One region of the Rothia sp. P6271 genome, then DNA from elsewhere that is predicted to be linked to it. Evidence: riboswitches for the same ligand, from Rfam matches in the RefSeq annotation. Region 1 holds a riboswitch; the other holds the start of a gene.

The links. A riboswitch is a leader RNA that binds a small molecule or an ion and turns the genes downstream of it on or off. The one in region 1 is predicted to bind thiamine pyrophosphate.
Region 2: it holds a riboswitch for thiamine pyrophosphate, as region 1 does, so the genes downstream of both, ACN08X_RS05085 (ECF transporter S component) here and thiO (glycine oxidase ThiO) in region 1, are expected to answer to the same signal.

The regions. Positions count from the first base shown of each region.
Region 1 is NZ_JBLXXV010000002.1:123,350-138,853, forward strand. It holds gene nrdF (class 1b ribonucleoside-diphosphate reductase subunit beta) at 1-874, shown strand, start outside; gene ACN08X_RS02925 (lipoyl protein ligase domain-containing protein) at 1,059-1,769, shown strand; gene ACN08X_RS02930 (GNAT family N-acetyltransferase) at 1,802-2,323, opposite strand; gene ACN08X_RS02935 (hypothetical protein) at 2,494-2,817, opposite strand; gene ACN08X_RS02940 (ArsR/SmtB family transcription factor) at 2,814-3,119, opposite strand; gene thrS (threonine--tRNA ligase) at 3,359-5,389, shown strand; gene ACN08X_RS02950 (M3 family metallopeptidase) at 5,538-7,595, shown strand; gene ACN08X_RS02955 (HIT family protein) at 7,736-8,299, shown strand; gene thiE (thiamine phosphate synthase) at 8,306-9,010, opposite strand; TPP riboswitch at 9,055-9,192, shown strand; gene thiO (glycine oxidase ThiO) at 9,186-10,445, shown strand; gene thiS (sulfur carrier protein ThiS) at 10,477-10,719, shown strand; gene ACN08X_RS02975 (thiazole synthase) at 10,759-11,571, shown strand; gene ACN08X_RS02980 (ThiF family adenylyltransferase) at 11,471-12,784, shown strand; gene ACN08X_RS02985 (MurT ligase domain-containing protein) at 12,781-14,070, shown strand; gene ACN08X_RS02990 (type 1 glutamine amidotransferase) at 14,070-14,792, shown strand; gene ACN08X_RS02995 (YebC/PmpR family DNA-binding transcriptional regulator) at 14,891-15,504, shown strand, end outside.
Region 2 is NZ_JBLXXV010000005.1:91-15,594, forward strand. It holds gene ACN08X_RS05040 (hypothetical protein) at 522-1,085, opposite strand; gene ACN08X_RS05045 (ATP-binding cassette domain-containing protein) at 1,194-1,799, opposite strand; gene ACN08X_RS05050 (hypothetical protein) at 1,792-2,805, opposite strand; gene ACN08X_RS05055 (hypothetical protein) at 3,546-3,782, opposite strand; tRNA gene ACN08X_RS05060 (tRNA-Gly) at 4,324-4,397, opposite strand; gene dcd (dCTP deaminase) at 4,512-5,099, shown strand; gene ACN08X_RS05070 (hypothetical protein) at 5,108-6,241, shown strand; gene ACN08X_RS05075 (MFS transporter) at 6,349-7,698, opposite strand; gene ACN08X_RS05080 (DUF4235 domain-containing protein) at 7,951-8,229, opposite strand; TPP riboswitch at 8,421-8,523, shown strand; gene ACN08X_RS05085 (ECF transporter S component) at 8,575-9,171, shown strand; gene ACN08X_RS05090 (ABC transporter ATP-binding protein) at 9,174-10,811, shown strand; gene ACN08X_RS05095 (energy-coupling factor transporter transmembrane component T family protein) at 10,811-11,614, shown strand; gene ACN08X_RS05100 (aminodeoxychorismate lyase) at 11,632-12,510, opposite strand; gene ACN08X_RS05105 (tRNA (adenosine(37)-N6)-threonylcarbamoyltransferase complex ATPase subunit type 1 TsaE) at 12,539-13,120, opposite strand; gene ACN08X_RS05110 (low molecular weight protein-tyrosine-phosphatase) at 13,143-13,622, opposite strand; gene ACN08X_RS05115 (hypothetical protein) at 13,774-14,661, opposite strand; gene dnaK (molecular chaperone DnaK) at 15,141-15,504, shown strand, end outside.

The sequences.
Region 1 (15,504 bases):
TTTCTGGTTGCCTGAGAAAGTTCCACTTTCTAACGACGTTCAGTCGTGGAAGACGCTCACTCCTGAAGAACAACAACTCACCATGCGAGTCTTCACAGGCTTGACTTTGCTCGATACCATTCAAGGTACTGTTGGTGCAGTTTCTTTGCTACCTGATGCTGTGACTTCCCACGAAGAAGCGGTGTACACCAACATTGCGTTCATGGAATCAGTCCACGCGAAATCATATTCTTCAATCTTCTCGACGCTTGCCTCAACTAAACAGATTGACGAGGTGTTCCGCTGGTCTGCAGAGAACGAACACTTGCAGAAAAAAGCAAATATTGTGATGGACTACTATCAAGGTGAAGACCCCTTGAAGAAGAAAGTTGCTTCTACATTGCTAGAATCTTTCTTGTTCTACTCTGGTTTCTACCTTCCGATGTACTGGTCTTCCCACGCGAAGCTCACGAACACTGCTGATTTGATTCGTCTGATTATCCGTGATGAAGCCGTCCACGGATACTATATTGGCTACAAGTTCCAGCGCGGTCTAGAAAAAGAAACTCCTGAGCGTCAGCAAGAACTCAAGGACTACACCTTTGACTTGCTCTATGAACTGTACGAGAACGAAGTTCAATACACTCATTCTCTCTACGATTCTGTGGGCTTGAGCGAAGATGTTAAGAAATTCTTGCACTATAACGCTAATAAAGCGTTGATGAACCTTGGGTACGAAGCAATGTTCCCTGCATCGGTAACAAATGTTTCCCCTGCTATCCTTTCGGCGCTGTCTCCTAACGCTGATGAAAACCATGACTTCTTTTCTGGGTCTGGCTCTTCATATGTTATTGGTAAAGCTGTTAACACTGAGGACGATGACTGGGATTTCTAAACCAGTTTGAAGAGGTTAAAACTCATGGTGGTGTGCTTTCTATCTGAACGGGAGGAAAGCACACCACTTTTCTTAATCTGCAGAAGACATCGGATATCTTGTGTCTTGCCCGAAGACACCATGCGTTTTATCAGCGATGATAGAGATAAATATATTGTTGATATGAGGTTAAGAGGTCTGTGCTGTGCGTATTATTCTTGATACTGAACGCCCTGGAGAACATATTCATCCGTTCTCAGAGTCCGTGGAGTTCTTACGACGTGTTGCGTGCGGAGAAGATGAACAGACACTTCGCCTCTATCGTCCTGCACCAAATATGGCGTTTGGGCGACGAGACAAACATAATCCTTCTTTTGAGGATGCAGCTGAAGCCTCTCGCCGTTTAGGGTTTTTACCGCAGGTGCGACCTGTGGGCGGTCATGCTGCTGCTTATCATGCGGGTTCTTTAGTGATTGACCATTTTGCGCCCTCTGCTGATGCTATTAGTGGGAACAATCGTCGTTTTGAGTTTTTTGCACAATTTTTTGTTCAAATACTTTCTTCGTTAGGTTTTTGTGCAGAAGTGGGTGAGTTGCCGGGGGAGTATTGCCCTGGAGAATATTCAGTGTTTATCCATGCTGGAGAAGGAGAGCGTCTCAAAATTGTTGGCACAGCTCAGCGCGTTGTTTCTGGCGCATGGTGGTTTAGCACAGGGATCGTGGTAGAAGATTCTGCTCCGTTGAGAAAAGTTACCGCAGAAGTCTACCGGCATTTAGCGATACCTTTAGAGCCGAATACTGTCGGGGCGTTGAGCGATGTTATTCCTCAAATCAAGGTTGAAGATGTTGAGGACGCTGTCCTTGAAGGGTATGAGAAGTTCTGGACAGAAAGCATTATTGAATCCCGTAGGCTATAAGATTATGGGGTAATTCATAGAATGCGTTTGCCTTATGCGGGTAGGAATGTGTCGTCCTGAGGTGTCCAGCGTTGCCATCCAAGGGTGAGGTAGAGAGCAAGCGCTGCAGCATTTGTTTCGTTGATGTGGGTGCTTGCAGCCTCATGATGTTGCGTGTGCATCACATCAAGTGCATAGGTAATGAGTTCTTCGGCAATTCCTTCACGGCGTCGTGAAGGTGCAGTAATAAGTTCTAGTAGCGTAGGGGTGTTTTCTGGACCGTTGTGGTCTAGACGGTTTTTGAGGCTGAGGAGAACAGCAACTGCTCGACCGTTATCGTCGATGAGGATGGGGGAGGCTTCGGGGTAGAACTCTCCGTGTGTTCCGTTGAGTATCGTTTCTACGTAGTGTTGGGCGTTTTCTTGGGTGGGGAAAGTTGATTCATCGTATGCGCTAAAGAGGAGACGCGCAATGGCTTCATAATCTTCTTGGCTGGTAGGGCGTAGGTTGAGACGCTGAGGTGATTTGCACAGTGGAGTGATGGTGTTGGTGATGAGGGTGATGTACTTTTCCATGGCAAGTCCTAAATGTTGTGGGCAACGTCATGTATGTAAACAATCTAACGGATATTTCTCTTAAGCGGAATAGCCCATCGGTGGTGTCTTCGTGATTCTAAAACGTGGTGGGTGATAAGGACTAAGTCCTTATCACCCACCACGTTTTAGCATGTGTGTTAGCTATATGTTTATGCTGCGTGGTTGCATGTTGCGCACTGGCAGTTTTCGCAGACGCAGTTGACGCAAGCATCTGAGCAGTCGCCACATTCACATGCTGCGTGGTTGCATGTGGGGCAGTTGCAGTTGTCGCATTCGCAGGTTGCACAGCTGTCGTTGCAGTCGCCACATTCGCAGGTAACGCATTCGTCGTAGTGTCCATCGTGTTCACGGTGTACATGGTCGCCGTGGATGTAGTCTACGTGGTCGTGGTGGATGACTGCGAGGTGGCCACAGTTTGGTCCGTGGGTGTGTGCATGTGCTTCTGATTCGCGGTGTAAAGTTGCGGTGCTCATGAGTTATTCTCCTTGGTGTGTTCGTAGACATCGTTAATGATGTGCGTGACGTGATGGTCCGCTACTTCGTACATGATGCTACGTCCTGTCTGTGTGCTGGTAATAACTCCAGCTTCTTTGAGGATTTTGAGGTGGTGGGAGACGAGAGGTTGCGAGACTCCCATACAGGTGAAGAGTTCGCTGACGGTGTGTGACCCTTTGGATAGATGATGTGTCAAAGCTAAACGCAAAGGGTGTGCTAACGCTGCAAAGAGTGCAACGGAGCCACTGTACTCTGTTTCCCACGTCTTCTCGCTATCCATAAAAGAAATTTTATATAAAGATTTCTTTGTGGGTCAAGGGGTTGTTCGATAATGTATAAAAAAATTTTTATAAATGTTAGACACTCCACAAGACACTAGCCTTATCACATGAACTAAGAGCTATAACAACACTAAAAAACGCATGTACACTAAAGACAATGTGCGCTCTTGTACCGCGCACAGTAGATACCGAGCATGCCCCTAGTACGGGCGTGCACAACACACAAACAAGGAGACAGATGTCTGTCGCACATATTTCTGTAGACGTTGCCGGAGAAAAACGCACCATTGAAGACGGCACTACAGCCGCCGAACTCTTCACCGAAGACCGTGATATTGTCGTTGCCCGTATTAACGACAAACTCGTAGACCTCTCAACACCCCTACACGAGGGCGACTCTATCGTCCCCGTCAGCATCCACGAACAAGAAGGTCTAGAAGTCCTCCGTCACTCCGCCGCGCACGTCATGGCTCAAGCAGTCCAAGAGTACCGAAAAGACGCAAAACTCGGCATCGGACCATATATTACCGACGGCTTTTACTTCGACTTTGACGTTGAAGACCCCTTCACCCCTGAAGACCTCAAAAAAATTGAGAAATTGATGATCAAAATCATCAAATCAGGACAAAAATTTGTACGCCGCGTTGTGACCCAAGAACAAGCAACGCAAGAAATGGCGCAAGAACCCTACAAGCTCGAATTGCTGAGCCTCAGCCAAGGTCCCGGTTCTGGGGCTGACGCAGCAGAAGGCGCCTCCGTAGAAGTCGGCGCCGGCGATATCACCATCTACGACAACGTTCACCCCAAAACTGGGGAAACCGTATGGCGTGACCTCTGCCGTGGCCCGCACCTACCCAACACAAAACTTATCGGAAACGGGTACGCCCTCATGCGTGCAGGTGGAGCCTACTGGCGCGGTTCTGAAAAAAACCCCATGCTCCAACGCATTTACGGAACTGCATGGCCTAGCAAAGAAGAGCTTGTAGCCTACAAAGAACGTATCGCAGAAGCTGAACGACGCGACCACCGACGACTAGGAGAAGAACTAGACCTCTTCTCCTTCCCTAAAAACATCGGCCCCGGTCTACCCGTCATCCACCCCAAAGGTGGCATTATCAAACGTGAGATGGAAGACTACGTACGCACACGCCACATCCAAGAAGGCTTCCAATACGTCAGCACCCCTCATATCTCCAAAGAAGACCTGTTCTACACCTCTGGGCACCTGCCATACTACTCAGACGGTATGTTCCCCTCCATGGAACTCGATAACGGAAACTACCGTCTCAAGGCCATGAACTGCCCCATGCACAATGAGATTTTCCGATCACGAGGACGCTCCTACCGAGAGCTACCATTACGACTATTCGAATTTGGAACCGTCTACCGTGACGAAAAATCAGGTGTACTACAAGGACTCACCCGAGTTCGTATGATTACCCAAGACGACTCACACAGCTACGTCACTAAAGAACAAGCACCCGATGAGATTCGTCATCTGCTCAAATTTATGCTCAGCCTGCTAGAAGATTTCGGTATGACAGACTTCTACCTCGAATTGTCTACCCGAGACACAGAAGGCGATAAAAAAGACAAATTTATCGGCACCGACGAACAATGGGAACAAGCAACAGCAGTCCTTGAACAAGTCGCCTCCGAAACCGGTCTAGAACTTGTACCAGATCCAGGTGGAGCAGCATTCTACGGACCTAAAATCTCCGTACAAGCGAAAGACGCCATCGGCCGTACCTGGCAGATGTCTACTGTTCAATATGACTTCAACCAGCCACAACGATTCGGGTTAGAATACCAAGCCTCAGACGGAACACGTCAAGAACCTGTCATGATTCACTCTGCAAAGTTTGGATCTTTTGAACGTTTCCTTGGCGTACTCACCGAACACTATGCAGGTGCATTCCCCGCATGGCTATCGCCCGTACAAGTTATTGCTGTGCCAGTGGCAGAAGCCTTTAACGATTACATGGCAGATATTGCTACCAAGCTTCGAGCTGAAGGGGTTCGCGTAGAAGTCGACTACGGAACAGATCGATTCCCCAAGAAGATCCGTACCGCCTCCAAAGAGAAAGTACCCTTTATTCTCATTGCTGGTGGAGAAGACGCAGAAAATGGGGCAGTGTCGTTCCGCTACCGTGATGGCTCCCAAGAAAATGGTGTGCCCGTAGCAGAAGCTATCCAACGCATTGTTGAACACATCAAGAACCGTGTGAACGAAGACCCTCGCGCAACAACTGAAACACCGGCAGAATAGAAGAAAAACCTATACAGCCAAGACATCTCATGTGTTGAAACTGTCGCTCTTGTAAAGAATCCTTCCGACAAGGAAAAACTTTACAATAGCGACAGTTTGCTTTAACACAGCAGACAGGAGGAAAAAACCACCGCTAAAATAGAGAACTATGACACATAAACTATTGCAAGCATCATCAGATATCGGGGGATACCCACAACTAGCCTCCACCACCAGCTATGACATACACCAAGCGTTAGAAGAAGCCGTACAGGCTCAAAAACTTGCGTGGAACAACATCTGTGCAAATAGCGAAACCCCAACCTTTGCAAATACTATTGAACCGTTAGAAGACAGCTACCGAGAATTCTCACGAGCAACAGGCATCTACTACACGTACCTGTCCTCTATGGGAACACCAGAAATACTAGAACTCAGCGAATACTGGGAACCCAAACTCGCCGAACACACAACCGCCATGGCGAATAACGAGCCTCTTGCTACTCGCATCGCCAACGTCGAAGAGCAAAACCTCACCTCGGCACAACAACGAGTGCTCAAGCTCTGGAAAGAAACATTCACCGACGCAGGAGCATACCTCAGCAAAGATGCACAACAACAGCTCGCAGCACTCGACGCCGAACTAGCAAAACTGAGTGCAGAATTCTCTAAAGCACTGCTGACCGGAGCGCAACAAGCAGCACTTCTCATTCACGACGAAGAAGAACTTGCAGGACTCGACGAAAGCACCCGAGAACGTCTTGCCCTCAACGCCGCAAAGAACGGACACGAAGGAGCGTTCCTTCTACCTCAAGATCTCTTTGCAGCACCGGCACTTCTTGAATCACTAGAGAACCCCGCGACCCGCGAAAAATATTATGCAAACTCCATCAACCGTGGACGAGCACACACTCGCGATGCCGGTAGCGCAGATACACCACAAACCATCCAAACTGGCGCAAAAATGTCATACCTGCGAGCGCAACGAGCAGCACTCTTCGGAGCAAAGAACCACGCAGAACTGACCATTCGCCGAGCTGTGGCACAAAAATCTGATGAAGCATTAGCGATGCTTGAAAAAATGTTGCCACAAGCATTAGCAAACTTCCGTAAAGAACTAGAAACCATGGCAGAAGTTGCGGGAGTGCCTGTTGAAGACATCCATGCTGCTGACGTACCTTACTACCTCAAACGTGTGGCAGAAGAAAAATATCGTGTCGATATACAAGCTCTACGACCCTACTTTGAGCTTAACTCTGTAGTAGAACGAGGCGTCTTCTACGCCGCCGAAACTCTTTACGGAATCAGCTTCACCGAACACCCCGAACTATCGAGTTATTACCCTGATATGCGGGTGTGGGACGTCAAAGACGAGAACGGCACTCTTATCGGTATTTTTGCTCTTGACCCGTATGCTCGCGCCACCAAACAAGGTGGAGCATGGATGAACGACCTCGTACCACGTGATGAACGCATCCAACAAGTGCCAGTAGTGCTCAACACCCTCAACATTGCAGAACCTGCTGAAGGTACGCCGGCATTATTAACCCTTGATAATGTACGGACACTTTTCCACGAATTTGGCCACGCACTACATTCCTTGTTAAGTACCGCTAAGTATCCTTCTGTTGCTGGTACGAACGTTCCCCGTGACTTTGTTGAATATCCCTCACAAGTTAATGAGATGTGGATGTTCCACCCAGCAGTAGTAGGGAACTACGCACGCCATATTGATACAGGAGAAACACTCCCACAAGAACATATTGATGCGCTACGCGCTAGCGAACAGTGGGGAGAAGGATTTGCCACCAGCGAATATCTAGGAGCCGCCCTCCTCGATATGGCATGGCACACCCGCAGCATTGAAGACGGGCTCATCGACAGTTGTGAAGATGCTAAAGCCTTTGAAGATGAAGTGCTCAAACGTTATGGCTTCGACCAATACCCAGTATCTCCGCGCTACCTTACCGGAATGTTCAAACACATCTTTGGTGGAGGATACGCCGCCGGATACTATGCTTACATCTACTCCGAGATGATGGACGCAGAAACTGTTGATTGGTTTGAAGAATCCGGGGGAGCAACCCGCCACAACGGTGAAACCTTCAAAAACGCTATTCTCGCAACAGGAAATAGCCAAGACCCGGCAGAGTCCTTCCGACAGTTACGAGGACGAGACCCACGAATTGAACCATTATTACGTCGACGTGGACTACTTGAAGAATAGTTAGAACCTATTCTGCTAGGAGTATCACACTCGTATAATCTGTGTGGATGCTACCGGAAAAGACTTATCCGGTAGCATCCACAAGAATCTTTTAGCAACATTCACATAGAGCGTATGAGCCTACAGGTACACTAAAGACCATGGAGTACACCACCGATAGCTTTGAACTGCCACAAGTCCCAGATGCTTTCCAACGGCTTTGGACACCTCACCGTAAGGCATACGTCAGCGGAGGGCAAAAAGACTACCAAGAACAGACGTGCCCCTTTTGTAGTGCTCCCGAACGCTCCGACGAAGAATCTCTGATTGTTCATCGAGGTAAATACGCATACGCCATCTTAAACCTCTACCCATATAACCCAGGGCACCTGCTGATTCTGCCCTACCGGCATATCCCATATTACGATGACGCAACCGTCGAAGAACTAACCGAAATAGGGATTCTCACCCAACAAGCGATGCGTGTGCTACGTCAAGTCAGCAAAACAGACGGATTCAACATTGGGATGAACCAAGGCAAAATTGGGGGAGCCGGAATAGCCGATCACCTACACCAGCATATCCTCCCACGATGGTCCGGCGACACCAATTTCTTACCGATTATCGCCCACACAAAAACCATGTCACAGACACTAGGACAGATACACACTCTCGTAAAACAAGGGTGGGAAGAATACCTTTCAACGACAGCCAAAACTCTTTAGAGAAGGCTAAACAACTTCTAACGCACCCTTCAGCTGTTTTGCTGCGCTACGAACATCAGCAGCTTCGGTTAAAGCACGCACCACAACAATACGTGAGGCACCTGCCTGACAAACCTCTGACACCGTATCCACGTTAACGCCACCAATAGCAAACCACGGTTTCTGACCGGCAAACTGAGCAACCTGCTCAAGATACTCCACGCCTGTTGCTGCACGCCCCGGCTTCGTCGGCGTCGGCCACACCGGCCCACACGCAAAATAATCAATATTTTTATCGACAGCAGCCTCCTGCCCCTGAGACACCCCATGTGTTGAAGCACCTACAAGAACATCGGCACCTAACAACCTGCGCGCCTGCACCGCAGAAAGATCGTCTTGACCTCGATGAAAAATATCAGCACCCATAAGAGCAGCAACATCAGCACGGTCATTGACCGCAAAAAGCTTATCGTGACGACGTGCCACCTTTTTGAGAACCTCTAAAGCTGCTAGCTCCTGTTGCACAGAAATCTTCTTATCACGCAGCTGAATAATATCGACACCGCCACTATAGGCTTCATCCAGAAAAGACTCTAAATCTCCACGAGATAAACGCGCATCCGTACACAAGTACAAGCGTGCTTTTTGAAGCTTTTCAAGGCGCTCGCGACGAAGCGTTGAAGAAGAATCCACGAAAGAAGTGGCGAAAGGCTGTTGTTCATAAACGGACATAGTTTTGAGGTCTCCTTGTATCAAAAAGATTGAGGCTTATACTTAGAGTGACCTACGGGAGCGTCAGATATATCGCACCATATCACAGTAGATATATCTTCACGACGCTGAGAGGGCTAAGAGAGCCGACCGTCTTACTTGATGCGGGTTATGCCGCCGGAAGGAAGTGTTCGTCATGGGTGCGACGTTGTTTAACCCGCACGATGAAGATTCAACTATTCATCAATATATACCCGAACTATCCAAAGAACCACCCTCAACAGTAGATATTGCAGTCATCGGTGCAGGAATTATCGGATTATCGACCGCGTACCGTCTCCAAAAAATAGGGTATAGCGTTGCTATCTTAGACCCACAACCCGCTTCAGAAGCAACACGAGCAGCCGCCGGAATGCTTGCCCCAGCATCTGAAACACAATTTCGCCAAGAACCATTAGTTCAACTGATGAAACGGGCAGCGCAACTATACCCATCATTTGCACAACATATTCAAGAAGAATCCGGTATTCATGTCGGTAGACAAGAAACAAAAACCCTCGTATGCGCCTACGATCATGCTGATAAAAATGCTCTAGAAGACCTCCAACAATATCAACAAGAGCTAGGTTTAGAAACCCAAAAAATATCCATCCGAAAAGCTCGTTCTCAAGAACCAAGCCTCTCATCGCGTCTTGCAGGAGTCGTGGAAATAGCCGGCGACCACCAGATTAACCCGCGCTGGTACTGCCAAGGGCTCATACACCTCTTACACGAACAGCTCTACCCTGTGAGAGCCCAAAAAATTCTTCTCGACGCAGACCAAACACACGCCCGCAGCATCTACTGGGAATACCAAAACCCCACGACAGGGCAACAGCACACCGGAGAACTCCACGCAACATATATCATCGTCGCTAACGGCCTCGGAACCTTAGAACTTCAAGGCATACCGGCGCTCAAAGAACTCCCTTTACGGCCCGTCTACGGTGATGTGCTTCGTCTCCGCGTACCTGAAAACCAGCGCCCCTTCATCACCTCAACAATTCGCGGTATCGTCCGTTCCCAACCTGTTTACATCGTTCCCCGTGAAGACAACACCGTCGTTATCGGTGCAACATCACGTGAAGACCATATGCCCGGTATCAACGCTGGCGGAATATACCAACTACTACGTGATGCAAGAGAACTTATCCCCGCCATCACAGAACTCGAACTCTACGAAATAATCTCACGAGCACGCCCCGGAACACCCGACGACCTGCCCCTCATCGGCACAATCGAACACCACGGTAAAGCACTCAAAAACCTCATCCTCTCAAACGGCTACTTCCGTCACGGAATACTGCTTTCAACACGAGCAGCAGAACTCGTAGAACACCTCATCACCGAAACCCTCACCGAAGACGACAGAAAAGACCTCTACGCTTGCCGTCCACAACGCTTCACGCCAACCTAACAAAACCCTAAACCAACAGAGGAAAACCCCAATGAACATCACCCTCACAATTAACGGTGCAGAACACACCTATACGACACCACAAACCATCAAAAAACTCGTCGAAGACACCATCAACACCGCCCTCAACGACCAAGGAAACGCCCAAGACGGAACACCCCTTGGCATCGCCGTAGCACTCAACGACACCGTACTACCACGCAACCAATGGGCACACACCACCGCAAACCACCATGACAGGCTAGAAATCATCACCGCCGTACAAGGCGGATAACACCACCAGCACAAACAACAAACTCGAGATAAAAAGAACATGACACCAACAAACATTCCACCACTGAACATCGACGGAGTAGACCTCAACTCACGACTCATCATGGGCACCGGAGGAATCACCTCACTACAACACCTCGAAGAAGCACTCCTCAGCTCAGGAACAGAACTGACCACCGTCGCCATGCGACGATACAACCCCAGCGGAAAAGAATCTCTCTACTCCATTCTGAAACGCAACAACATCAAAATTCTGCCGAACACCGCAGGCTGCTACACCGCAAAAGACGCACTACTAACCGCAGAACTTGCCCGAGAAGCACTCCAAACACACTGGATTAAGTTAGAAGTCATCGCAGACGAAACAACACTCCTACCCGACACCTACGAACTCATCGAAGCCACCGAAACACTCGCCGAACGAGGCTTTACCGTATTCGCCTACACCAACGACGACCCCATCACCGCACGACACCTACAAAATGCAGGCGCCAGCGCCGTCATGCCCCTCGGCGCACCCATCGGCACAGGACTAGGAATACTCAACCCACACAACATCCAACTCATCACCAGCGAACTAGACGTTCCCGTCATCATCGACGCCGGCATCGGAACAGCCAGCCAAGCAACACAAGCAATGGAACTAGGCTGCGATGCTGTCCTCCTCGCCTCAGCCGTCACCCGAGCCCAAAACCCCGTAGCAATGGCAGAAGCCATGAAATACGCAGTACACGCCGGATACCACGCCTACCATGCTGGACGCATCCCCACCCGAACCCACGCGCAGGCCTCATCACCAACCGAAGGACGAATCCTCACCGGAGCACCCACCCAAGAAGACCTCACCACCTAACCTCAACGAAGAAAGCACCCCAACCATGCCACTGGCACCACTGACCACACCAAAAAAACAACTCAGCACACAAGAACAACTCCGCTACGGGCGACACTTCACCCTGCCCGGTATCGGAGAAGAAGGACAACGACGACTCGCCAACGCAAAAGTCCTCAGCATCGGAGCCGGAGGACTCGGCTCACCCCTACTGCTCTACCTCAGCGCAGCAGGAGTCGGAACCCTCGGCATCATCGACCACGACACCGTCGAATACAGCAACCTCCAACGCCAAATCATCCACAACAACAACACCATCAACACGCCCAAAACACACTCCGCACAACAACGCATCCACGAACTCAACCCACACACCAACGTCCACACCTACCACGAAAAACTCAACGCAGACAACGCCGAATACATCATCAAAAACTACGACCTCATCATCGACGGATCCGACAACTTTGCCACCAAATACCTCACCAACGACATCTGCGAACACCTCAACAAACCACTCATTTGGGGGAGTATCTCCCAATACACCGCACAAATCTCACTCTTCTGGGCACACCCCAAACACCTCAACACCACCCAACACACCCAAGGAACCACCCTCCGAGACCTCTACCCACAAATACCAGCAGCAGACTCCATCCCTACCTGCGCACAATCAGGAGTACTCGGATCCCTCTGCGGAACCATCGGCTCCATCATGGCCACCGAAGCCATCAAACTCATTACCGGAGTACCCGAACCACTCCTAGGAAAACTCTGGATGTACAACAGCCGAACACACACCACCAAAACCCTCAACATCACACCCGACCCACACCGCACACCCACACCACTGACCGAAACACTCCAACAAATACAACAATCAACACCACAACCCCTCAACGTCCCCGAAATCACACTCCACGAAATCAACCAACACCCCGAACACTACACACTCATCGACGTACGCGAACACCACGAACGTAACAACGGACACTACCAAGACCACGCACACATCCCACACCAAGAACTCCTCACCCTCATCAACAACACTCCAAACCCCCTAGAAAACATCAACAACACCCTCACCAAACACCTCAAAAACAACACCACACCAGTGTTCTACTGCGCCAGCGGAAAACGCTCAGCACTCATCGTCCACACCCTCAAAAAACAACAACCACACATAACAGCCCTATCCCTTACCGGAGGATTCAACCAAACACCTATAAAATAAAAAACATGTCTAGACCCATAACACGACTCATCGGCCAAGGCGTACGCTACGCCACCAAACTCCGCGGAGGCGGATCCGCATTCCCCGGACTCGTCATGGAAAAACTACACCCCAACTTCGTCCCCGAAGAACTCGCAAAACTACCTCACGGCGTAGTCGTCGTCTCTGGAACCAACGGAAAAACCACCACCACAAAAATGGTGGTCCAACTACTCCAAGCCCAAGGGCTCAAAGTCTTCACCAACAAAACAGGATCAAACTTCGTTCGAGGAGTTGCCGCCTCACTCCTCGCAGAAATGAGCCTCACCGGAAAACTCGACGCAGACATCGCCGTCCTCGAACTCGACGAAGCCCACGCCGTACACTTCGTCAAAAAAGTCAAACCACACTACGCACTACTACTCAACGTCCTACGCGACCAACTCGACCGCTTCGGTGAAATCGACACCACCCGAAAAATGCTCACCACCGTAGCAGAAGCAACCACCAACACCGTCGTACTCAACCGAGAAGACCCACGCATCCTCAGCATCGCAGAACACATTAAAACAGGAACACACACCAACTATTTCGGACTCAGCCAAAAACTCCGAACCATGTTCCCCTCCGACGACGAAATGCGCTCGCAACAACGCACCAGCACTAAAGAAAACCTCCCAGAAGCCACCGTCACCCTCAACGACTTCAACGGAACCAACGCAACATTCACCCTCAACGGACACACCGCACAAGGAAAAATCAACCTCTACGGCGTCTACAACATCTACAACGCCGCCGCAGCAATGGCACTCACCCAAGCGGTCATGGGAGAAAACCTCAACGAAGAAAAACTCATCGAAGAACTCCAACACATCACACCCGCTTTTGGACGAGGCGAAACCCTCACCATCAACGGCCAAACACTACAACTACTACTCGTCAAAAACCCCTCAGGATTTAGACTCTCCCTCGCCAGCGCAGACGCACAAGACTACGCAACCATGATTACCATCAACGACCAATACGCAGACGGCAGAGACGTCTCATGGCTCTGGGACGTAGACTTCCATACTTTACAAAAAACTGGAGTCAATACCGTCTCCGGAACCCGCGCATGGGATATGGCACTACGCCTAGAACACGACGAAATCACCACCGAACACGTCGAAGAAAACCTCACCGAAGCACTAGAACACTTCATCAAAAACTCCCACGGCAAACCCATGCGCATCTTCTGCACCTACACCGCAATGCTTGCCATCCGCAAAGAACTCTCCAAAATCACCAACGTAGAGGACATCTCCTAATGAGCAACAAAACACTCACCATCGTCCAACTCTACCCACAAGATATGAACATCTATGGAGACTGGGGCAACACCCTCGCCCTAGCACGTAGAGCAAAAGCCCACGGATACACCCCCGAAATCATCGACTACAACCCCTCCGACACCTTCCCCGAAAACCCCGACATCATCCTCGGCGGAGGCGGACAAGACTCCGGACAAAGCATCATCCAAGAGGACCTTCACGCCATCGCCCCCAAACTCAAAGAACTCGCAGAAAACGGCAAACCCATGCTCGTCATCTGCGGACTCTACCAACTCTTCGGACAAGAATTCCGCACCAACCAAGGAGAAACACTCCAAGGCATCGGCATCTTTGACGCCATCACAATCGGCGGAGAAGAACGACTGATTGGAAATATCGTCGAAGAATCCGAAGAATTCGGAACACTCATCGGATACGAAAACCACTCCGGAATCACCACACTCTCCGACGGCACCCGCCCCCTAGCCACCGTCACCAAAGGCGAAGGAAACAACACCACCGACACCACCGAAGGCGCTCGCAAATACAATGTCATCGGCACCTATCTACACGGCTCACTCTTGCCGAAGAACCCTGCCGTCTCTGACTTCTTAATTGCAGAAGCTGCCAAGAAAAAATATGGGGAATTTATTCCTCAAACAATAGATGACACGACTATTGACCGTGCACGTGAAAGCGCCATGAATCGACCCCGTTAATGCGGTGTCATTGAAACTGTTTACAATAGAACCTAGTATCTAAAGAGAACCTGCGCTGATGAGCCACATCAGCGCACAGCAACAAAAGGAGACAACGTATGTCAGGTCACTCCAAATGGGCAACAACCAAGCACAAAAAAGCAGCTATCGACGCTAAACGTGCAAAAGCATTTGCCAAATTTATCAAAGCTATTGAAGTTGCAGCTCGTATGGGTGGAGCAGACGTATCCGGTAACCCTGCACTAGACCTCGCTGTTTCTAAAGCTAAGAAAAACTCTGTCCCTAACGACAACATTGACCGTGCTATCAAACGTGGTGCTGGTCTCACCGGTGAAACCATCGACTACACCGAAATCATGTATGAAGCCCGCGGACCTCAAGGAACAGCTCTTTATATTGAATGTTTGACCGATAACCGTAACCGTGCAGCAGCAGAAGTTCGTACTGCCGTTACTCGCAACGGTGGCACTATGGCCGATCAGGGATCTGTAGCGTTCCTCTTTGAACGCAAAGGCGTTGCCGAAGTGACCAAAACCGAAGGTCTTACCGAAGACGACGTCCTCATGGCAGTACTTGATGCTGGAGCTGAAGAAGTTATTGATGAAGGCGATATTTTTACTGTCGTATCAGAAGCAACTGATCTTCCAGCCATCCGCCAAGCACTGACTGAAGCAGAACTTGAATATAACAATGACGACCCTGTTTTCCGTCC
Region 2 (15,504 bases), on a different contig from region 1:
TGTTTACTCCTTCGTAACCAGCTAGAACCGGCCACCCTAATTACAGCCAACTAACCATCACCATTGTCACGATTAGTTTATCAATTTTAAAGATGTTTTTACTATCCTATCCGAATTCTTAGATAAGTAAAGAGTATAGAAGCTATATCGCTATACACCCGCAACCCAAAGTAAAATACCTTGTTGCCTCAGTGATAGAAGGAGAATGCTAGATGGCTAAATATCATGACGAAGATTTAATTTAAGCATTATCTTCTGACAAACAGTCGCAGTCTTTCCTCAACATCTCCGTTATTAGGGCACTGATGTTCTGAAAAACTATAGTTTGTAATCACCATAATATTGGCTCAATAGAATCTTGAGGACATGGCTTACTACCTAACTATTAAGCTTAGCGTCCTGACTAAAATATGGTTCGCCTATACCCGCGCGGTGTCTACCATGAAGCATAGACAGGACGGAGGAACAGATAAATCTTCTAATCTAGCTTGCTCAACTTTTAGACAGTGCTAGATGATGCCTTATGCGTGTATCTGACTTGTTAGCAAGAGTATTGCAGAATTAGCCGCGATTGTTAGCACAATAAATGCAACGAGTCTCGGATACACAACCTGCTTCCCTCGTGAAGCAAAGACCGCAAAAACAATTGCTGTTATCACTCCTGATAGCTGTTGAACATACGGCCCATAAGCCATTGGTAGAGCGTCAGTTTTGCCCAGAACAAATAGTGTGAATACTGCGAGTGAAAATGGCATCTGCGCTACTAAAATATACGCCCAGCTTTCGCCAATTCTTGGGCGGGGAAGGCCCGTTGAAACCGTAAAAAGAATACTCAACGCTACACCTTGGAAAAGAGTCAGTAAAAGAGCCCATCCAGCAGTGATAACACGCAAGAAAACCATAGTTGCACTCGGAGATAAAACCTGTGACCCACCAAAAGAATTAAGTTGCGTAACGAGTAAATTCTCTACAGCAATAAGGATAGATGCGGTATACACCAGTCCTAAGATAATACGGAGACTTACAGGGATGAGCGTTCGTTGTGATACATCGGTTTGTTGAGCATGTGACGGTGTCGTTAACATTTTATGGGTCCTTTATCGGTGAAGAAAATAATGATTTCATCTCATCCGGTAACCGTTGCTCTATACAAGTAGAACAACGCTTAATACATTACGAGTAATTTTGCCCAATCATTTTGGAGTGTTTTTCTCTAACGAAATCAGATGCGGTCCATCAATGTGCAAAATGTGCGTTGCTAGCTCATTCATATCCTGTAAATTATGCGTCGCAAAAAGAATCGACTTTTCTTGACTAATATTCACTAACTGATCTTGAGCGCTCGTACAGGATTCAACGTCCAGCCCATTAAAAGGCTCGTCAAGCAATAGCATCGAAGAGGTAGGTAACGAACAAGCTATTGCAAGTACGAGCCTTTGGCGTTGCCCCAAAGATAATGCCCCTAACTGGGTACTCAACATCTGCTGAGCGATTAGAGGATTTTTTGACAACATCTCACTTTTGAGATGCTTACCCTGCCGAGAGAGTACCTCAACTACTTCAGCAACCGTTAAAGTGTCGAGAGTTAAATATTCTGTGTCTATATAAGTAGCCGTAAATTGAGGCGAACCAATGAAATGAGCCTGATATACCCTGCCAAGAATTCGTAATAAGGTTGTTTTGCCAACCCCATTACGTCCGGTGACTGCTACGAGACCTCGTTCTGGTAGTTGAAACGTAACATCGTCGAATACAACATGATTCCCATACGAAAAAAATAGTTCCTCAATTTTAATCATTTATATCTTGATCCTTCGGTGTGCAAAAAATTGAAAGCAACCACTTATCTGAGTCGAGGTAACGAAGCCACATGAGAACACCAGCCGATACAAGAAATAACAAACTTGCAATAACGACGCTTAAAGAATTCTCGTCTAAGTGAATAGAAGGCGTTACTCCAACAGCGCCCGAAACGGAACACACTATGGATAGAGCAATACCAGCGCCTAACCCAGAACGAGAAATTATCCCTAATGAATTAAGTGATGACGAAGGTAGAACTACTGTTTGACGCTGAATGGCTATTTCCTCGACAGCTAACTCCAAAAATACAAGAGAAAAAAGAAGAACGATTCCAGAATAGGTACCTTGTAACGCTAAAAAGAGAACCCCTCCAACAAACAGAGGTAATGACAAAAGCACCCAATTAAAACGATAGAATCTTACAATTTTCTCACCAGAAAATTGCAAATCTCGACCAAGTAATAGACCCATGCCTAGTGATTCGGGGTTGGTAAACCGTGCCGCATGTACTCGTAGCAAGAGGCAACCCAACATGATGCCAGTAACAAGAATAAGACCTGTTAAATGTGAAAAGCGGTCACTCATCTGTAAAACAATAGTCACTACCCACGACAGCGCAAGGGATAGACCAACAAGTATTCCAATCTTTTGATGGGTCTTGGTATCTTTCGGTCCCAAACGGTGCTTCCCAAGCCAACTAGCCATAATAGAAGTCGTGATTGTGGCTAATACAGTTAGTAGTCCGGCAAAAAGTGATTGCACTATTGTGAGGGCAAATAACTTGACACCCCACTGGCTCACATCAAAATAATATGTCACTAGCCCAAGAGCAACCGCAACGGCTGTCAGGTTGATGACGCGAACCAATAATGTGCTCATTTTTCGCTCAAAGGCTAGAAGCAGCATTAGCAGTATTACATAAATTGAGACTACCTCGAATAAAACTTTAGTTTGTAGATGTATCGCCTGTTTAATCGTGAATACCACGATAGGAAGAGCCACTAACAGAGACCCCGAACAAAACCCGTATCGGCTAGCTGGAGATAATAAGCTGAGGAAAAGATGATGACGACGCCTATTCTTTGCCTCAACGTTCAGCACAAACAGTACGCACCCCATACAGATTAGTAAGATCATTCCGTTTGCATCGGACGTTTGAAGGTCAAAAATTCGCTGAAGGGGAGGAGCGATAAATGAGCATACTAGACTCATAACGATATTTATCCACGAAAAATAAGCAAGCACACGAGAAATTGTGCGTGCATTACGGGTCTCAATCCCAAAAGATTCTAAACGGCTTTGGGTAGCATGCATTACTTTACGCGTCTCGAATAAAAGCGCTGCCCGAACGCCGATGAGAAGTGAGCCAGCCCATGACTTTAGCGAATACACTCGAACCGCCTATACATTCAGAACAACGCTCACACTGAAGATAAATACCATAAAAATACCGTCAAATACCCTGTATAAGGATATCCACCTACTATCTTAAAAAATTAATGACAGTACCAATAGTAGCTTTAACGCTTGTCTTGGCAATAGTGCTGACCACCAGGAGGAATAGAGAATATGAAACTCAGCTCCTCCAAATTGCTCGATAAAGTGTTTGGGCGCTAACCCCTAAAGGGATTAGCGCCCAAACAGTACTGACTTATTCAACCTCACGCCAAACCGCTTGCGGCAGTGTCACAAAGCAACAGAGTAAAGACCCCTGCACTACTGACGCATGCAGGCGAGTGTAATCAACGCTTGTTCTTATTCCGGTGCTGCATGAAAGCATTCCACCATAACAGCATGGCCAGGCCAACGTATCCTGCAGCAATTTCACCAGCAACGATGAGTAACTTCAGCCATGTTGCCTCGATACTCGTTAATTCATCCCAAGTGAAAAAGTATGCGACCAGAGCTAGCACTGGGATCCCAAACAGTGCCCAACGCCAGAACTGAGAATCCAAAAGACGTGGCTTCATCTTCTCCATATACCTTCCTCCTGACTAGGCGCAGCAAGAACCGGTAAATTGGTCGGGTGAAACAATAGCCGTGACCGCCACCTTAAACCTTGTAGTCATGAATTACTCCTTAGGTTTTGTGTAGTGCACCATTGCGCTACGAAAGAATATTAGCACTCAGCATGTGTCTTTCACCACATATGACATTATTGGTGTGAAATGCTCTACAACCCCAAAAGCTTGCGTTCGTCATATATGCTCCCACTCGCTTCGCCTTCACCTCTGATAGCGCGGTCGAATCCGCCGTAACATGCCCTGCCTTCCATCTCCGATAGGTTTGATGGGGTCAGAGGCTTGTGCCCAAACATGCGTGGGTATCCACCATATGGACTGTTTGACTCGCTGACTGAGGTGTACTTGTCTGGAAGGTGTTTTTCTTCGGTTGGGTTGTGCTGGGTCTTGCTTACACTCGACCCTGACCTTTCTCGATTGTTACTATCATCACCTAGAAGACCGCGATAACAAGCAAAAACACCCACTCGGATATTTTGTATCCAAATGGGTGTCTAGATGGAGCGGCTGACGGGAATCGAACCCGCGTATCAGGCTTGGGAAGCGTGCGCTCTACCATTGAGCTACAGCCGCATATAGCGTTGGTAAGACGGTCTGTCTTCATTTTTATTGCTATGTTGTGAATACTTTAGCGCGTTCTGGTACTAAATGAAAATTTCTGTACGTTTAATACGATATTTTTAGAGTGTGCTTATTTCAGACCGTGATATTCGCCAGGAGATTGCTGGCGGTCGTATAGTTTTAGAACCTTTTGATGAGTCGATGATTCAGCCGGCGTCGGTTGATGTTCGTTTGGATCGTTTTTTCCGTCTTTTTGATAATCATAAGTATCCGCATATTGATCCGTCGTCGGATCAGTCTGAGTTGACTCGTTTGGTTGAGGTCGCTCCGGGTGAGCCGTTTATTTTGCATCCGGGGGAGTTTGTTCTTGGTTCCACGTATGAGTCTGTCACCTTGCCTGCTGATGTAGCTGCCCGTTTGGAGGGTAAGTCGTCGTTGGGGCGTTTGGGTCTTTTGACGCATTCTACAGCTGGTTTTATTGATCCTGGTTTTTCGGGGCATGTGACGTTAGAGCTGTCAAATATGGCGACGTTGCCTATTATGTTGTGGCCTGGTTCTAAGGTTGGTCAGTTGTGCTTTTTCCGGTTGTCTTCAGAGGCTGAGCACCCTTATGGTGATGGCGCATACGGCAACCGTTATCAGGGTCAGCGTGGTCCGACGGCTTCGCGTAGCTATCTGAATTTTCATCGTACTAATATCGTTTCGGACGGTTAGGGTTTTTGATGCGCGCTATACGTTTATGCCCCGCGGGTACGAGCGTCGAATTATTTTTTGACGATTCTCTTGAAGAGTCATTGGTTGCGGACGTTCTGAGTTCGTGGGCGGCGATGGACCCGGTTCGTTGTGTGGGCGATTTAGAGCAGAGCACCGCGGATGGGAAAGTTTTTGTTTCTGCGGAGTTGAGTTGCCCTGAAAAATATCGGGGTGTTGAAGGCTTGCAGTTTTTGAGCGTTCAGCATGTTGATGCCGCTCAAGAGCGTTTGACGGTTGAGGTGACGTTGGCGATGCTTCGTACTTTAGCTGGTTCGGTGAGTCTTTTTCATGCGGCTGCCTTGGGTGATGAATCTTCTGGTCGTGCCATGATTTTGATTGGCCCGTCAGGGCGTGGTAAAACGACGGCGTCTCGTTTTTTGGGTCAGCATTTTGCGTATTTGTCGGATGAGACGGCTGTTGTGCAGGATGATTTATGTGTACGTCCGTATCCTAAGCCGTTGTCGGTGATTGTGGAGAAGGGTTCTCCTAAACATCAGATAGATCCGGGGTCTTTGGGTATTTCGGTAGTTGCGCCAGATAATTTTTCGTATCAGCTGTCTCGTATTGTGCTTTTGGGGCGTGTTGAGGAGCCAACTGTTCCGTATGTGGAGGATGTGAGTTGGGCTGAGGCGTTAGTGGAGATTGCTGGTCAGACTTCTGGTTTGTTGCTCACCGATGATGGTTTACCTCGTTTGCTGAATGCGATGAAGCGTTGTGGCGGTGTGCGCCGTGTGGTGTATTCTGAGATTTCTCAGACGTTGCCGGTGTTTAGGGAGTTATTGTCTTCACCGGCGGAGGAGTCTTCTGCGTCGTGGCAGATTGTTCATTCTGTTGAGCAGGAAGTACCGGCGGGCCTTGTGTCTCGTATGTCGGGTACGTCTGCTGTGTTTTTGGATGATGCTTCGTTAATTTATGGTGGTGGGCGGATGTCTGAGGTGTCGGAGTTCGCTGCTGATAGTTGGCTGTTGTTGGATGAGCCGTTGCCTGTGGATGTTTTTCGTCAGAGGATTGAACAGCAGTATGGGCCTATTCCTGATGATCAGTTCCCTGCTGTATTGCAGAATCTTGTGGATTCTCAGATGATTTATTATCAGAAACCATGATGTTTTAGTAGCTGTTGTATCGTATGGTGCAACACAAAAGCTAGGGTGGGTGCTTACACAACGATGTAAGCACCCACCCTATTCTTTGATAAGCGGTAAGTGGCGTATTATAGTTGCCCTTTTTCGAGGGTTTCTTGGTGTTCTTTGCGGTGTACTCGTGGTAGTGGCAGGGTCAGGAGCAGGCCTACTGCGAGAACCACCATGATGCCAAGAATACCCCAGATTTGTGCACCGAATGCCCAGACGAATAGTCCGAATAGTAGCGGTGCTAGGGGTGCTGCTGCGCGTCCTGTGGTGGAGTATAGTCCGAAGATTTCTCCTTCATGCCCGGGTGGGGTGATACGGGAGAGGTAGGTTCGTGACGCGGATTGTGCTGGCCCGACGAAAGCGCAGAGCCCTAATCCACAAATCCAGAAGACAATAGGGCTTTGGACAAATAGGAGCGGGGTTGCAGAGATGAGCAAGAAGACAAGGCTAGAGACGATAACTCGTTTGGGTCCGATGAGGTCATCAAATTTACCGCCGAGAAGTGCACCGATACCGGCAACAACGTTACCTGCAATAGCGAAAATGATGATTTCTGTGGTGCTAAACCCAAAAGTACCTGCGGCGACGATACCGCCGAAGGTGAAAATGCCGGTAAAGCCATCACGGAAGATTGCGGAGGCAAAGAGGAATGCGAGGGTTTTAGGTGAGTTTTTGTAGAGGGCTTTTAGTGTTGCCCAGAGCTTTTTGTAGGAGTCTATGAGCCCAACTTTGGGTGCTACTGGTTTTTTGGGGTGACGACGGTCGTGACGGTAGAGCGCAATAACAAGCGGCGTGCTAAGCACGATGGACCATACTGCTGAGAAGATGGCGACTGCACGAATATTCAAAGAGTTATCGGGTGAGATACCTAAGAAACCTGTGTCTGAGCTGAGCCCCACGAATGCGAAGAGGACGATTCCTAGGGCGATAATGCCGCCGAAGTAGCCTGCAGACCATCCGATACCACTAATTTTTCCAACCGTTGAGGGCGTTGATAGTTCTGGCAGTAGCGCGTTGTAGTTGACGATGGCGAACTCGTTCATGACGTTTGCTGCGCAGATGAGCGTTACACCGTAGAGAAGCCATTGTGGTTCGGGGAATGTGAAGAAGCAAAGTGCCATGAGCACGGCTGTGAGGAATGTGTTGACTGCTAACCATAGGGTGCGTTGACCTGATGCGTCTGCACGTTGTCCTGTGACGGGGGCAAGTAATGCGATGAGCAGTCCTGCAATGGCGAGGCCTGTGGAGAGCATTTCGGAGGCGTCTTTGGGATCGCCGAATGCTTTGCTGGTGAGATAGACGGTGAAGACGAATGTTGTCATGACCGCGTTGAAGGAGGCGCCACCGGCGTCCCATAATGCCCAGGCTGTGATGGTGCCTCGGGTCCCTAATGGCACAGATTCGTTCTGCTCTTTGGCGTGTTTGCTCATAAGGATAAGAGTATCTATTGAGCGTGGGTAATGGTGTGAAATACCCGCAGAAACAAAGATAAAGTGAAGAAATTTGTGTACTTTTTACCAGAACTATGCGCACCGTCTAAGGTTCACTTCTAGTGGGCTTATCTTCAAAGGATTTGTTAATGCTGATGAGCGGTAAGTTCATGGGGTTTAAAGAAGTGTAGACGGCAACAAAATGACTGTTGCCGTCTACACGAGGATGAGGTTTTCTAAGAGATGTTGTTCTTAGACTTCGTTTTGTCCGATGGGGTCATTTTTGCGTTTTGCTTTGACCTCGTTTGTTTTGCGAGTAATGCTGACTTTGATGACGGTACCAACAAGACCTGTTAACAGTGACCATAGAATGATGTCTCGCCAACGCTCATCATCGTCGGGGTTGCTTGCGGGTGGTTCATTTCCGGTTACTTTTTTCCATGTTGCAGAGAGCGCTTTGTTTGCCACGGTGATGCCAGCAAGAGAAGCTGCGGTTCCTACAAGATTAATGGGGTTCATGTTTTTCTCCATCGTTGATGAGTATCCTTAGCAATCCTATAACAGGAGAAGCCCAACAGCGTATTACTACTCACGAATAATTCTCTAAGAAAGCGTGGAAACTGCAGATATTGTCATAACTTCTCTGGAGGGTGGAATTGAACGTGGTGAACAAACTATACTGAACAAGGCTTTGACAATAAAGCCGTATAAACATATACGTATAGAAGCGACAGGGGAGCACCGTAGGGTGCTGAGAGTGCGAAAGCAGACCCTCGAACCTGATCCGGTTAGTACCGGCGTTTAGGAAGTCGAGTTCTCTCAAACGTTCACGTAGTGTAACGTTCCCCTTCCTGTATTCGGGAAGGAAAATTTACGATGGCTAAGAAATCTTCTTTAGCGTGGCGAGTTAACGATATCGTTATCGCCTCTGTCCTGTCCGTAGCATGCGGACTCATTTTCTGGTTCTGGTCTGTTGCGATTTACCCGCTGGCAAAAACGATTTTTGCAACGGTACCAGAATATATGCCTCTTATTGGCGGTGGCTGGCTGATTGCTGGTGTGCTGGGCGGAATTGTTATCCGTAAACCTGGTGCAGCACTATATTGTGAACTTCTTGGCGCCATTATTGAGGGTATCCTTGGCACACATTTTGGTATGTCCGTTATTATCTCAGGCTTAATCCAAGGTCTTGGTGCAGAACTAATTTTTGCGGTATTCCTTTACCGCCAGTGGAATATTATGGTCGCAGCTCTTGCCGGCGCAGTATCTGGTTTCGGTATGGGCGTCTCAGAAATTATCATCTACTACGCAAATGAGCTTTCTTTTGCAAAGATGCTGGTTTACACGGCATGCGGAACGATTTCTGGGGCATTGCTTGCTGGGGTTCTTTCGTGGTTCTTAATGAAAGCACTAGCACAAACGGGTGTCTTGTCGTCCTTGGCTTCTGGACGGTCGAAACGAGCACGCGCCTAACCGTGGATACAACATCTTCCATAACGCCACCGCCTGCTGACTCTCAGCCGGTGCGTGGCGTTCGTATTAGTGTACGTGAGTTTGGTTGGCATTACGCAGGACGAGAAAAACCTACTCTAGAATCTGTACATCTGACCATTGAACCTGGACAAAAAGTGCTTCTTTTGGGTTCTTCTGGCGCAGGCAAATCAACCCTTCTACACGCCATGGGCGGGCTATTACACGACGATGATGGTCAATCTCAACAGGGCACTATCACCATTGATGATATACCTGCTGAAGATGCTCACGGTGCAGTAGGACTCATGCAACAGGACCCAGAGTCATCTATTGTGCTATCTCGTATAGGAGATGATGTTGCTTTCGGTCCCGAAAATTTAGGTGTGCCGCATGAACAAATATGGGAACGTGTTAAACGTGCTTTAGCAGATGTTGGCTTAGAGAAGTTTGACTTATCACATCCGACGAGTGCCCTATCTGGCGGACAAAAACAACGACTAGGGTTGGCTGGCATCCTTGCGATGCATCCTGGTGGTATTTTCTTAGATGAACCAACAGCAAATCTTGATCCTGCTGGTGTTGAAGATGTTCGTGATGCCGTAATACGCGCACAAAAACATACGGGAGCAACCCTTGTCGTTATTGAACACCGTGTTGGTGTGTGGGCTGAGCATATGGACAGAATTATTGTTCTTGGTGCAGGAGGACGTGTTACTCATGATGGTTCACCTACTGAGGTTCTTGCAGAAGCGAGGGAAGAGCTTATTTCTGCGGGGGTATGGGTTCCTGACTACACGCCAGAGGTTCTTCCTTCAACGCAACAGACTGGGGCAGAGCTAATTTGTGCTCGTAATGTGGCAGTAACTCGTCATTATCCTTCTGCACGAGAGCGACGTAAACGACGAAAGGCCCTTAAGAATTGTTCTGAACCGTATATTTTTGATGCGCCTATTGTTTCTTCAGGGATTAATGCTTCTATCCGAGCTGGTGAACATACAAGTGTCCTTGGCTGTAATGGTGCCGGAAAATCTACTTTTGCTCTGACCTTAGCTGGGTTACTCTACCCTGTTTCTGGGGAGATTGTAGCAACGTCAGCATTTTTAGAAGACGCTGCTCCTTCACCGTCACGGCAGTATAAGGAGCCTTCACCTGATATGACACAGTGGCGTTCTCGTGATATTGCTTCGCGTATTGGTCTAGTCTTTCAAGAACCTGAGCAACAGTTTTTAACTGCTACGGTACGTGAAGAACTTGAATTTGGGCCACGACAACTTGCGCGGCTTCGTCAAGAACCTGTCGACGAACAAGCTCTTAAACACCGTATTGACGCGTTATCTGAACGTTTACGTTTGCGTCATCTTGAAGGAGCAAACCCGTTCACCCTTTCTGGGGGTGAGAAACGCCGTCTTTCTGTAGCAACCGCATTGGCAACAGCACCTCAGGTCCTCATTCTTGACGAACCTACTTTTGGTCAAGACGCTCATACATGGAAGGAATTGGTGCTTTTGATTCAAGAACTCTTGGAACAGGGCACAGCAGTCGTTTCAGTAACTCACGATGATGATTTTGTGCGTGCTTTAGGAGGAATACAGCTAAGGCTTATCGCGGAATCAGACTATCACGGGGAAGAAGAACGTTGATGAGTTTTGATATTTTTGCGTCTACCGCAGAAAAAGAAGGGATTCTTGGAAGCGTTAATGCAGGGGTTAAAGTTGCGCTCACTTTGCTTCTGACAATTATCCTTATTCTGCTCAAAGATTGGGTGAGCATCACCATCATCTTTTGTATCGAGTTAGTGGGTTTATGGGCCCTGGGGTTGAACCCTGTGCGTCTTTTGGGTCAGCTTTGGCCTGTATTATTTGGTGTTCTACTATCGGGCTGGTCGACTGCTCTTTTGGTGGAGAAGACAGGGACGATGCTTTTTGACATGGGATTTTTGTCGATGAGCACTGGTTCTCTTGTGACAGGTATTGTTCTGACTATTCGTGGCTTGGCAATGGTTCTTCCTGGGATGATGCTCATGCTAACAACCGACCCAACGGACGTTGCTGATTCTTTGGCGCAGAGCGCAAAATTGCCGGTTCGTTTTGTGCTCGGAGCATTGGTTGCTTTACGTCTTGTCGGGTTGTTGTTGAGCGAATGGAATACACTAGGGCAGGCTCGACGCGCTCGCGGTCTTGGATCAGAAGATACGTTGTGGCAACGTGTTAAAACGTTTTGTGGTCAGAGCTTCGCCTTGTTAGTTCAGGCTATTCGTCGTGGTACACGCTTATCTATAACGATGGAGGCCCGCGGTTTTGGGTCTGCTTCAACTCGCACTTGGGCTCGTATACCGCAGTACGGTCTCGTAGACGTATGGTTTACGGTGGGTGTTGTACTGACGGTTTTGGCAGGTGTTTTAGGTGCTTTAGGATCCGGTACCTTAACTTTTATCTGGCAGTAGTTTTAAGGTTGCGTGTTTTACCCTTCTGCAAGGAATGCTAAGAATTCTTCAGTGGTCTGTTGGGACGTTGCTAATGCTGTTCCGTTGAGGTGTGTTACAGGAGCGATAAGCCGTACGGAAGAGGCTAACCAGACACCTTCAGATTCGAGCAAATCCTGAGGGTAAAGTTCTTGGTATTTGAGTTCCCAGCCGTGTTTGCGTGCTTGCTCAAAAATCATTCCTTGGGTAGTGCCGGGGAGGATTCCGTGGTTTGGTTCTGGGGTGAGGAGGGTTTTTTGCCCATTAATAGTTTGTGCCACAATGACAGAGCTGGTTGCGCCTTCTAGAATACGGCGGTCATCGGTGATGAAGATTGCTTCGTCTGCTCCTTGGGTTCGTACGTATCGTAGGACGGCCATGTTGATGGCGTACGAGAGAGTTTTTGCGCCGGCAAGTAGCCACGGGTATGCGGTGTCTTGAGCAGGATCATGTCCGCGAGGCAGAGTGATTGCTTTGACACCGTGGGTTCTTTGGTCGAGGGTATTCTGAGGCGTCGGCGCGACGGTAACCCAGCTGTGTGGGCCGTTTACTGTGGTACCACGAGAAATAATAATTTTGACGGTGTGTTCTTCACCTAGCGTCGTGGTGTGAGCCTGTTCGGCATTTTCTAGGGCGGTCTTAAGCGCTTGAGTAAGGTGCTCTTTTGCTGGTAGAGGGAGTTGCAATTTTCGGGCAGAATTTGTTAGCCGTTCAAAGTGCGCGTCAAATTTTCGGATGCTGCGATTGACAGCAATCATCGTTTCAAAGACGCCGTCTCCGCGGGTGAGTCCTTCATCTTCGATGCTGATAAGTGGGCGTGAGGGGTCTACGAGTTCACCCTCTGGGTGCTGAGGGGTGAGCATTACTACTGTTGTCATAATTTCATCCTATTCTTGAGATGTCGTTTTATACAGGTGGCGAGAAAATATAGTCAATATGTGATGCTGGGTGTGCAGGTAGTTGGAGGTTTTCTTGTTCTGCCCACGTATCCCAATAGGGGCGGTATGTTTCTCCGTCACGGTTGAGCGCTCGTTCTTTGCGGTGATGTGATGACATATCGAGCCAACATGTGATGACGTTAAATGGTGCTTGGTAGCTGTGAGGCGGTGTGGCGCCAACGCCCTCGACGATGAGCGTTTGGCGTGGGTCAATTGTCGTGAGGTGCGGTCCTGTGGGTTGTTGTGTTTCCCAATCCCAACCGAACCAGATGAGGGGTGATTGCGGGTTATCACTGAGGTTATTGAGGTTGCGGTGCCATTGCTTGATACCTGCTTGTAGCCCGTTCCATCCTTGATAGAGATTTTCGAGGGTGAAGATCTGGGATGGAATGTTGCGTTGGTTAAGGTAGGTGTAGAGGCTATGGGAGAACGTTGTTTTTCCGGCCCCGCTTCGTCCATCAATAGTGATAATTTTGGGCGCGCCTTGTTGGCAGATGTTGTGGTGGATTTTTTCGAGTAGCTGTTGTTCTTCAATGCACAGTACGCTCATGGGCGTTGAATTTTCCTCGTTTTTAGTGGGACTGGATGTAGTGGATAATTCCGGGTATGGCATCTTCAATCATGCGTTGGGTGCAGTAGAAGTCTTCTTGAGTTCCATACCAAGGGTCATAGATGCCGAGTTCTTTGAACGGTGTGTTACATAGTTGCGGGTCGTATTCACGCCAGAGGTGTATTTTTTCTTGGTCTTTGGGGTTTCGTGCGAGTTGCTGTAACCATTGGTAATGGTTGGTGTCCATGGCAAGAATAAGGTGGTATATGTCAAAGTCTTCTCGTGTGAAGGTTTTGGCACGGTGTTTGCTACTGTCGATTCCGCGTTCGTTGAGGACTTTTTGTGCTCTTGGGTCGATAGGGTTTCCGTATTCTTCAGAAGATATTCCGCATGAGGATACTTCAACATTGAGTTGTAGTGATGTGATTTTCTCTCTGAGGAGGTATTCCCCCATAGGGGACCGGCAAATATTTCCTGTACAGACAACCAAGATTTTATTCATGTTTCTATCTTTTCATGGTGGGGGAGATATTACCTATCTTTTCTTGTGAATAGATGGTGGGGTAGGAGAACTGATAGAAAAAGCGGTTTCTTTGCTCCTCCTAGTAGGAGAACCAAAGAAACCGCTTAAGAATTTTTATACGAGATGGAGTTTAGAATTTCCCGTCGTATGCTGAACGGTTGATGGGACCTGCATATCCGACGGTGTCAAGTACGTGCCAGTGTCCCATGTCGTTGTTGCGGATAACCCAGATAGCTTTGACCCAGCTCTTTCCGGAGGAGAACCAACGGTTATTGAGGTTGAGGTTGAGGCGTCCAATTCCGGTTTTGCCGGAGAAACGTAGTTTCTGTGCTTGAACCATGATGGAGCCTGAGGGTAGAACGATATCAGAGCCGTTGGGGTTACCGGTGGAACCGTTGAATGAGTGGGGGATGACTGCGCCAGAAACGTTAACTGGTGCAGACCAGTTACCGGCGTAGAATCCTGGTGCGCTTCCGGACCCGGTGGTGATGGATTGGAAGCGTGCGCTTGCGTTGCCGTAGGCGTTAGTGCGGTTGTAATCATTGTTAACGGGGACGATGTAGCACTGTACGTCGTAGCCGTTAGGTCCTGCGTCTTCTGCGGAGAGCGCTAGTGAGACTTCACGTCCCCAATGCCATGCTCGTCCTTCACCATTGGACTGGTCAATAAAGGACGCGCAAGGGATGTCTTTGCGCCATGCTCCGTCGGGGCATCCTGCAGGTAGCGTTGGGTATGAGGGGTTTGTTGCTCCACCGTGTCCCCCGTGGCCACCGTGTCCGCCGGTGCTTCCCCCGTTACCGTGACCTCCACCTTGGTGACCACCGTTTCCGTGCCCACCGTCGTGGTGTCCGCCACCGGTGCTTCCACCATTACCATGACCGCCGTGATGGTGGCCGTGTCCCTGATTATCATCGGTGCCGGTGCTATTGGAGAATGCCGCTGTGGTAGTGATAGCCAGTGCTGGGATTGCTAAGGCTGCGCCTTTGAGGACGATGCGGCGTGATTCTGAGTGAGTCATGCTGTCTTCCTAACATATGTTTTGTGATAGGTGGCGCGATAGTGCGCTCGGTCTTGCTCTAGCGTATGTCAGTTTTTTGTAGAGGAGACATGAAAGAACAGAATTGTAGGGACAAGTGTTTACACCTGTCCGCTAGGTAGATGTGTCATATTTCTGATGGTTACGTATCGGCTGGTTCTGAAGTCTTATATGGCTTTTCAACCGGTGGAGCAACACCCCTCAATAATTAATTGCTGAAAGCGAACAGTTCACAATATTTACTCAATAAATGCCGGTTCTTAGGCCGTTTTTTCGAGTGTTCTAAGGTAAACATACGCAAAAATACTGCTATCCATATAAATAAAGTTGAGTTAATTAGACTCAACTCTATTGACAAATAGATAAGAAGTGAGAAACTTAAGACAAGCGCTTATCGAAAAAGCTGTTCGATAAAGCTAAATATCTAAGAAAACAACATCTATCTCTAAGGAGTGCATATTATGTCACGTGCAGTAGGCATTGACCTCGGTACCACAAACTCAGTCGTTTCAGTTCTTGAAGGCGGCGAACCTACCGTTATTGCTAACGCAGAAGGTGCGCGCACCACCCCCTCTATCGTTGCATTCTCTAAAGATGGAGAAGTCCTTGTTGGTGACGTCGCAAAACGTCAGGCTGTTACCAACGTCGACCGCACCATTGCTTCGGTAAAACGCCACATGGGAACCAACTGGACCACCGATATTGACGATAAAAAATACACCGCTCAAGAAATTTCAGCACGTACTCTGATGAAGCTCAAAGGTGACGCAGAGGCATACCTCAACGACACCGTAACCGACGCCGTTATCACCGTTCCTGCATACT